4 regions of the Paenibacillus sp. sgz302114 genome follow, and region 3 is predicted to be linked to each of the others. Evidence: riboswitches for the same ligand, from Rfam matches in the RefSeq annotation. Region 3 holds a riboswitch; each other region holds the start of a gene.
The links. Region 3 has a riboswitch for cyclic di-AMP ahead of AC0LWF_RS06405 (3D domain-containing protein). Riboswitches for the same ligand answer to the same signal wherever they lie in the genome.
Positions count from the first base shown of each region.

Region 1: it holds a riboswitch for cyclic di-AMP, as region 3 does, so the genes downstream of both, AC0LWF_RS23715 (C40 family peptidase) here and AC0LWF_RS06405 (3D domain-containing protein) in region 3, are expected to answer to the same signal.
Region 2: it holds a riboswitch for cyclic di-AMP, as region 3 does, so the genes downstream of both, AC0LWF_RS25555 (resuscitation-promoting factor) here and AC0LWF_RS06405 (3D domain-containing protein) in region 3, are expected to answer to the same signal.
Region 4: it holds a riboswitch for cyclic di-AMP, as region 3 does, so the genes downstream of both, AC0LWF_RS16955 (histidine kinase) here and AC0LWF_RS06405 (3D domain-containing protein) in region 3, are expected to answer to the same signal.

Region 1 covers NZ_JBVYOI010000014.1:35,776-37,976, reverse strand. Annotated here, with positions in the region: gene AC0LWF_RS23720 (hypothetical protein) at 1-227, shown strand, start outside; gene AC0LWF_RS23715 (C40 family peptidase) at 441-938, opposite strand; cyclic di-AMP (ydaO/yuaA leader) riboswitch at 943-1,109, opposite strand; gene AC0LWF_RS23710 (hypothetical protein) at 1,413-2,201, opposite strand, start outside.
Region 2 covers NZ_JBVYOI010000018.1:10,489-12,689, forward strand. Annotated here, with positions in the region: gene AC0LWF_RS25550 (TatD family hydrolase) at 1-654, shown strand, start outside; cyclic di-AMP (ydaO/yuaA leader) riboswitch at 841-1,080, shown strand; gene AC0LWF_RS25555 (resuscitation-promoting factor) at 1,327-2,201, shown strand, end outside.
Region 3 covers NZ_JBVYOI010000002.1:294,503-296,703, reverse strand. Annotated here, with positions in the region: gene AC0LWF_RS06410 (ATP-binding protein) at 1-909, shown strand, start outside; cyclic di-AMP (ydaO/yuaA leader) riboswitch at 976-1,184, shown strand; gene AC0LWF_RS06405 (3D domain-containing protein) at 1,298-2,128, shown strand; gene AC0LWF_RS06400 (polysaccharide deacetylase family protein) at 2,200-2,201, opposite strand, start outside.
Region 4 covers NZ_JBVYOI010000006.1:95,918-98,118, reverse strand. Annotated here, with positions in the region: gene AC0LWF_RS16960 (DUF445 domain-containing protein) at 1-695, shown strand, start outside; cyclic di-AMP (ydaO/yuaA leader) riboswitch at 886-1,091, shown strand; gene AC0LWF_RS16955 (histidine kinase) at 1,279-2,201, shown strand, end outside.

The DNA.
Region 1 (2,201 bases), on a different contig from region 3:
GACTTGCTTGTTTCTGCCTAGGGGAGCTATCGCCGCAGCAACGGGCGCAGTTCCTTCAGAACTGGCACTCGAGGCTTGCGACCGGCGCAACCGTTGTGATGGCAGATCGCAGGAGCGAGGGCTGCGCGACACCGGTGGAGCTGTATGATCTCTTCGCTCCGCTTGGCATCGCGCTCGACGTCCAGGTCGGCCGCACGTTCTGGTGGGTCCGCTATCAACGCCGCTAACTAGAAGCTGCCGGACGCTAATCGCCGAGCACGATGTTTGGATCAAGCAGCAAAAAACAAAAAACGAGCTCGCCTCAATTGAGGTGAACTCGTTTTTTTGCTAGACATTATTGAATTTATTGGTTTCACCTATATAAATTCACATAATGTCTCCGCGAAACGCAAGCTTTTGCCGATAAGACGGCGACAGCCGTTTACGCTTGCAAGTACTAATTAATCGGAGTCTCCATCGCCTGGTTCATCTGACGGCTCGTCAGCGTATTTCTCATACGTTTGCGGGCTCATAACGCGGCGTGCAGTTACATAGCGTTTTGAATAGTAGGAATCACCTAGCGCACTGATCGTAACACCTTTGCTCGAGGAAGCGTGTGCAAACTTGCCATCTCCAACATAGATGCCGACATGCGAGATTCCTTTGCCAGTCGTATTGAAAAATACGAGATCGCCCGCAATCAAATCCGCTTTCGCGATTTTCTTGCCGAGCTGTGCTTGCGAACGGGATGCATGTGGAATGCTGACGCCTAGTTTACCGTACACATACATGGTAAATCCAGAGCAGTCGAACCCTTTCGTCGTTGTTCCCGTGTACGAATACGGGGTGCCGATCACACCATTGATGACACCATCCATTTTGGATTCTGCAAAAACGCTTCCAACTTGGAATAATAGCAGCATCGCAAGAGCGACCAGTAGTGCAGAAATTTTCTTCAAAACAGGAAACTCCTTCCGGTGCCTACGAGGTTAGCTGTGGGGTTCGGTTGAAGGCTCCCTATGATCACCTCTGGCATCCGCGTCTTGATAAGCGCCTTGCGGATGTCGGGATCAATTCACCCAGAATGGTTCCCCCGTTTCCCAAGAAAGGGAATTCGGCAAAATTTTCTTTTCGAGGAAAAAGTATTCGATCATTTTCTCGTTTCTCCTTCCAAGTTCACAAGTTGTTCACAAATTAAAATTATTAGAATGCAACCTTTTTGGCGTCTAATTCGTTGGTGGGCCTGCGATTGAGCGGTTAGTAGGCATATATTCCTCCTGCAACGAATTAGAGCAATTTATGGCGAGAACTGTCTTGTAGAAAAATATGAGGATGGCTAGATAGGTGTCGGTTCAAACACTTTCAGTGACATGCAAAAAAGGACCGCGACAATAGGTCGCAGTCCCTTACTCCATATTGATTGCCGCTATGCCTCAAGCTTGCTTCGATTGCCACACATCGTACTGGGCGGCTACCGTCCACACCTTCATAATGGTGCGCATCATCTGATAGCCTTGGTGAAGGATGAGTGCGAACAGTCCCGCCCACAACATGGATACGGAAGCGACCGTCATGCTAAGCAAGGCGCCGATACCCCACATGAGCAGCGAGATGCCTGCAAAAGGCAGGAAGTTTACGATTCCGCCCCATAGCGAGCGGAGTGTGCCCGTGCCGCTGGCGGCGCCGAACTGCATGGTGAGGAAGAGCAGGTGGATGAGCACCGCCCATGCCAGCCAGGCGGCCGCCCACGGTCCTGCGTGCTGGGCGAATTCGAGCAGCGAATTGCTAGCGAGCAGCTTCGTTAACGCGCGCGGCAGCAGCCAGATGGCAGGGAGAAGGGTGAGCGCAGTTTCGATGAGATAGAGCAGGGCGACTGGCTTCCACACTTTTCGAATGCCGCTTAGAAACTTCGTTCCGGCCTCATCTGTCGTATGATGCAACGAATGGAACAGACCAGCGTTAAGGAATGGGGTGATGATCATCCGCCCGGCCAGCAGTCCGCAGAATAGCCAGGCGTATGGCTGGACGAGATCCGTCTTGAGCAGCTGAAACTGAGCCTCGGTCATGAACAGCTGGACCGCGTGGCTTCCGCTGCTATACGTATCGGGAAACCGCTTTAGGACAGGCACTACAATCCCTTCGATGGTGCGGTAGAGGAAGAAGCCCCAGATCAGCTCGTACAGAAACAGCAAGATAATAATATAGAAGTGCTTGATTGCTAG
Region 2 (2,201 bases), on a different contig from region 3:
TTCAACCGGGAAACGATTCCGACCACGATGCAACTTGCCGAGCAGTATTCGTTCATCTATGCCGCTGTCGGCTGGCATCCGGTAGACAGCATTGATATGCTGCCGGAGGATCTGGATTGGATTGCATCTTTATGCGATCATCCGAAGGTTGTTGCGATCGGCGAGATTGGACTCGATTATCACTGGGACACTTCACCTAAAGATGTGCAGCAGCGTGTATTTCGGGAGCAAATTCAGCTAGCGAAACAAAAGCAGAAGCCGATTGTAATCCACAACAGGGACGCACATGAGGATGTCGTCAGACTGCTTCGTGAAGAGGGCGCAAGGGAAGTCGGCGGCGTCATGCACTGCTTCTCTGGAAGCTGGGAAACGGCAAAGCAATGCCTCGATATGAACTTCTATATTTCGTTCGGGGGACCGCTTACATTCCAAAATGCACGTGTGCCAAAAGAGGTGCTTGCGCATGTGCCGCTTGACCGTCTGCTGATTGAAACAGATGCCCCTTATTTAGCTCCGCACCCCCATAGAGGGAAACGAAATGAATCATCATTCGTCCGTCTTGTAGCAAATACGATGGCGGAGCTAACAGGCAAGTCCGTGGAAGAAATAGCTAAAATTACGACCGAAAATGCACTGAAATGTTTTGGAATGTAGTGAAAATGGAAGTGAAAGCAAGGATTTAGGACCATTCCGTTGAAAAAACTAACTTTATTCCTAGAAATCAAGTTGAAATCACTGGATTATCCTAAAAATTCGCTAAAATCGTCATTAATCAGTTCTTTACAATGTGCAGCGATAGACGGTATGATTCATTTCAGAGCAACAAAACTTGTATTCCTTTTCCAATAAACGCTTAATCTCCGAAGTTTTGGAGAGCGGGGGAACCAATTGTTGAAACTGTTTGTATCACGCAGTGAAATGAATTGCGCGGTGGCAAACAGAAGTAGACATGGAGATTCTTCTTGGGGTGAATTTTGCTTGGTGACGTGGTTGAAGACATCGCTTAACGTCACGAGCGAATAGGGCGACTCTCACGCCCGAATCCGACAGCTAACCTCGCCAGCGTAAATAAGAGAGATCAACCTCGTGCATGCAATCCATGCTTACCCTTGTCGAATTGGGAAGCCACGAAACAGATCCTCTGTCATCGGGCTTCTTTTTTGTTTGAATGAAGCATATTGTGACGACACAGGGCGTATCATGGAACGGGCACGGAGGTGAATAAGGATTGGAAATGCGTGCGTTTATCGCACGCCAAATCTCAATAGTCGCGTCTAAGTATCATGCGTAACAAGGCGGCGGGGCTATGTAAGGAGGACCGAAGAAATGGGAGCACTCCAGATGAAGGACACCACCCATGGTAAACGATCATCCAGCATGTCTTTCGCATTGCGATGGAAGCATGAGAACGTGCGTTTAATTGTTCTAAGCGCTCTGATCTCAATCGCTATGACTTTCATGTTTTTGGTGTTGTTGCACGGAACGGCTGACAAGCACGTGTCCGTAGTAGTGAATGGACGAGAAACGATTGTTTCGACAAAACAATGGTCCCTTCAACGCCTACTGGATGAACAAGCCATTACTGTTGGCGCTTATGATAAAGTGTCGATGTCGCTCGATGGCGGAATTAAAGATGGCGACCGGATTGTAATTGATCAGGCGGTACCTTTAGTTGTAAAGGCAGACGGCAAAGCAAAGACGATGTATACGACAGAAAAAACGGTAGCGGCAGCGATCGATCAGGCTGACATATCGGTACGTGGTCAAGATAAAGTCGTACCCCCGTTAACGTCTTCGCTTGAGCCTAACATGATTATTACGGTTACACGGATCGATAAGAAGTACTCTGAGAGTGCATATCCGGTTCCGTTCACGGTCGTGAAGAAGGAAGATCCGAAGCTCGCATTGGGGAAAGAAAAACTTGTCCAGACGGGCAAACAAGGCACGATTGTGAAACGGTATGAGAAGGTGTTCCAGAACGGCGTTCTCGTATCGCAAACGCTCGTGGAGAAAATGACGAAGTCCTCTGCCGTGGATCAAGTCGTAGCAATAGGCACGAAAAAGCCTGAACCGAAGGTGACGATGCTGTCTGCTAAATCACCAGCGGTGACAACGCTGACGAAGCGGGGCGTAACGTTCAGCTCGAAGAAGATGCTTCGTAACGTAACGCTGACGGCGTATTCAGCCGGCGTCGCATCGAC
Region 3 (2,201 bases):
GATGAGGTAAAGATTTGGAAGTTCATGCACCCGGATAATCAGCTTCGCTCAATGGAGCGAATCCGCGCGGTCATGCAGACGGATGAGCCGAATGAATTCGAGGAATGCCGCCTCATTGACGTGAGGGGTGAAGTTATTGATGTGGAGGTATCCAGTACCCGTATACATAACTATCCGGGGAGAGGAACTGTCGTCCAGAGCGTCTTTCGCGATATCCGTGAACGGAAGAAAGAGGAGGAGGCGCTCATTCATTCCGAGAAGCTCTCCGTTGCTGGACAGATGGCGGCGGGAATTGCACATGAGATTCGCAATCCGCTGACCTCCTTGATCGGATTCTCGAAGTTTCTGAAGACGAAGATTGATAAGTATCATGAGTACTTTGACATTATGCTCGTGGAGCTCGACCGGATCAATTCGATCGTACAGGAGTTTATGGCGCTGGCGAAGCCGCAAGCAAGCCAGTTCCGCAAGCATGATCTGAACCGGATTATTGGCAATGTGCTGACGCTGCTCGAAACGCAGGCGATTCTGAAAGATGTGCAGATTATCCCTCTGCTCGATTCCGATGTGACGGAGCTGCTCTGTGACGAGAATCAGCTGAAGCAAGTATTCGTCAATGTGCTCAAGAATGCCATCGAGGCGATGCCAAGCGGCGGGATCATTACCATTACGCTTACGAATGTAGATGCGCAGCATATTGCCGTGTCGATTATCGACGAAGGAACAGGCATCCCAGAGGAGCAGCTGCCGAAGCTCGGCGGTCCGTTCTTCACGACAAAGGACAGCGGAACAGGGCTTGGCCTTATGATTTGTTACCGGATCATTGAAGGCCATCAAGGGAAAATGGATATTAAAAGCGTCCCCGGCAAAGGGACGACGGTAGCGATTCGACTGCCGCGCAATCTGTGATTATGCAGCATGACGGGGATGTTGGTCACTTTTTCCTGTAGGATTTGCATGAGTTTCTGTGTTATCCTTTAACGCGAGCCGAAACATTATGTGCGGGGGATATTTTTAGAGCAATGCTGACGTAATAAAAAGTCGCTTTTGCTCGCCAGTCAGCTATTGGCTGGTTAATGCGCTGTCAGCAGCGCTGGGGTGAATCGTTTGGTTAACAAGCGTAGGGCGGAACTCCTTTCGTCCGAATCCGACAACTAACCTCGTAGGCCGCATGCGATGAAGATGAGTAGCTGGCTTAGCCATTAAGCAGCTTGACCTGTCAGCATCGTATTGACGGAATATATCCGGGTCGTTCAAACAAGGATATATGTCCGTAAATTAAAGGAGGAAGTTCATATTGAAGCAATCATTCTGGAAAAAGAGTGCGTTACTCGCTGCACTTAGCATCGCGATCTTCACGCACGCGGGCGCAGCGCAAGCAGCATCGGAGTACAAAGCGACGGACGAGGATACGTTCTGGTCGTTGTCGCAGAAATTCGGCGTATCGCTGGAGCAGCTGCTCAAGACGAATCCGATGATCGATCCTGCGAATGTGTATAAGGGACTGACGATCGTTATTCCAACGACAGTGACAGTCGCGAACTCGAAGCAGGATGCGCCGCAGCCGATTTCGCAACAGTCGAAGCAGACTGAACAAACGGCAAAGCTGGATAATTCAGCGGAGGCATCTGTGAAAGCCGAGAAGTCGGTGAAGGCTGAGAAGAAAGCGGCAGAGCCGAAGAAAGCCCCTAAAGCAGAGGCAGCAAAGAAAACGGTGAAGAAAGCTGCAAAGAAGAAGTCGAGCCAATCGACGGCAGCGAAAAGACAAGCGAACCAAAACGAAATTACAGTTGGCGGCAGAGCATATGACGTCTCGGATGTCGTACAGGTTAAAGCAAGCGCATATACGGCACATCCGTCAGAGAACGGCTGGGGAGCAGTCGACTACTTCGGCAATCCGCTGAAGCTCGGTACGGTTGCAGTAGACCCAAGCGTCATTCCGCTGGGAAGCAAGTTGTATATTACCGGCTACGACCATGATGGGTTGCCAGTCGGCGGCATGATGGGAGTTGCTACCGATATGGGAAGTGCCATTAAGGGCGACCGTATTGATATCTTTGTTCCGCAATCGAAGGAAGCTGCGAGCGACTTCGGTTTCCAATTCGTAAAGGTATTTATTCTAGATTAGTCTTACCTTGAAGAGCCCCGCGTCTTATGGACGTTGGGTTTCTTTTTTTTGGGCTAAGGCGGCTGGGGCGATT
Region 4 (2,201 bases), on a different contig from region 3:
CCGAAGCGTGGGCTGGCACGGAGGGCATGCGCCGCGAGCTGGGCAATTCCGCCATGCAGCTAGTGAAAGGGCTGAATCTCGGCGGCCTTATGCAGTTTGCCGTCAACGCCTTTATCGGCTACCTGGATGAAGACAGGCTCGGCACGATGCTGCAGTCGTTCATCCTGAATAAGATTAACGAGCTGAAGGTGCCGGATACGCAGCGTCGTGCCACAATTATGCAGCATCTGCATAGCGGCCTCGAGATGATTATCACGCGTTTGTCCGAGACCGGTCAGCTGGATCAGCTGCGCGATGAGCTGCTGAATGCTTTTGACTTGGAAGGCGAGCTGACGCGACTGTTCGAATCGCTTCGTGAGAAAGGAATTGCGTTCGTGCACGATGAGTCGTTCGCAGAACGCGTATGGCCGCTGCTCTCGCAGCTGGCGGACCGCTTCGAAGCGAACCGCGAGCTTGTGGCAGATGCCGAGAATTGGTTGAAGGGCCAGATCGTGCAGCTAATTGAACGCAACCACACGAGAATCGGTTCTTTCGTGCAAGAGAATCTCGACCGCCTCGACAACGATCAGCTTGTTGAGTTAATTGAAGATAAAGTCGGCCAGGATTTGCAATGGATTCGCGTCAATGGCGCGGTTTGCGGTTTTCTGATCGGTCTTGCGCTGAAGTCGATTGAGCTCGTAGTAGGCGCATTTTGATCTAAAATGCTCTAGTCCTCTGTCAAATGCCAGCTAATTGCGAGAAACCGCGATATAGTGAGGTAGGCAGAGGATGCTGGAGCAGTGCTTTGTTGTAAGCGTTATATCCACCTAACTTGGCAGGAAACGAGAGTGCACCCTCTGCGGCATTCCTTTACAAAGAGAGGTTGGGAGCGTAACATGAAGCAAGCTAAATGAAACGCTGAATTTCTTGTCTTAAGAAATCGGGGGAACCACTAGTAATGGCAAGCGCACGGTGAAGCATTTTTCGCCGGTTGCAGCCATTGGGGTGAATCTTGAAGGAGTCCGGCCGCTTCGGCCTTGCAGCTCTTCAAGTAGGGCGACTCTCACGCCCGAATCCGGCAGCTAACCTCGTAAGCGTAACCGAGAGGCGACGAATTATCGTGCATATAGACACTTTTTATTATAAATTTGTGCCTAGAAGCCGCGAGAGGCGTTCCTCTTCTTTAAGAGGCAGTTCCCCCCGTACAGGCTTCTTTTTTGTGCGCATTATAGAATTTATTAGTTTCACAAGGTTTGGGAAAGTTAGTTTATAGGTGTAGGAAGGAAGGCGAAGTTTGTTATGGCTGGTTACCGCCGTAAAACCCCTGAAGAATTGCTATTATCCATCTCCAAAATCCATCGCGGACGTCTGAAAGTGTACATTGGTGCTGTTAGCGGTTCTGGCAAAACCTATCACATGCTGCGCGAGGGCCAATCGCTGAAGCAGCAGGGAATTGAGGTTGCCGTCTGTGCGGTGTCAACGATGCGCCGTCCGGAAACGGTAGAGCAGCTCGCAGATTTGGAACGGATTCCAAGCATTCACTGGTATAAAGGCGATGAAGAGAAGAAGGATCTTAATCTTGATGCGATACTGGAACGTAATCCGGAGGTGCTGCTTGTTGACGGGCTGGCGCATAAGAATCGTCCGGATGCAAAGTTTCCGACTCGTCTTGAGGATATTACTTTTCTGCTCAGCCATGGCATCAGCATCATAACGACTGTCAATGTGTACGAACTGGACGGCGTCACGGAGCTTGCTCAGAAGCTGACCGGCATTGAGGCGGAATGTACCGTCACGGCCGATGCGCTTGAGCTTGCGGACGAAGTGCGGCTCATTGACGTTTCGCCGGAGACCATATTAAACCGCCTGAGTGAAGGGCGTTTACGTAATATTAAAGACCCAGGCCTGCTGAAACGCGGCAACCTCGGCAAGCTGAGAGAGCTGTCACTGCGGTTAATGGCAGAAGGCGTTAACGAATCGCTGGAGAAATACCGCGAGGAGCAGGGCTTCATCGGTCCGTCCGGCGCAGCAGAGCGCATTCTTGTCGCCGCGCAGTATCACTGGAACGGCTCGATCTATATTCGCCGTGGACAGCAAATTGCGAAGCGGCTTGGCGGTGACTTGCAGGTCGTCGTCTTCACCGATTCGAGCCAAGAGCCTACGAAGGAACGCGATGCGTTCAAGCGCTCCATCTTGAAGCTGACAGAAAAGCTGGACGCGGG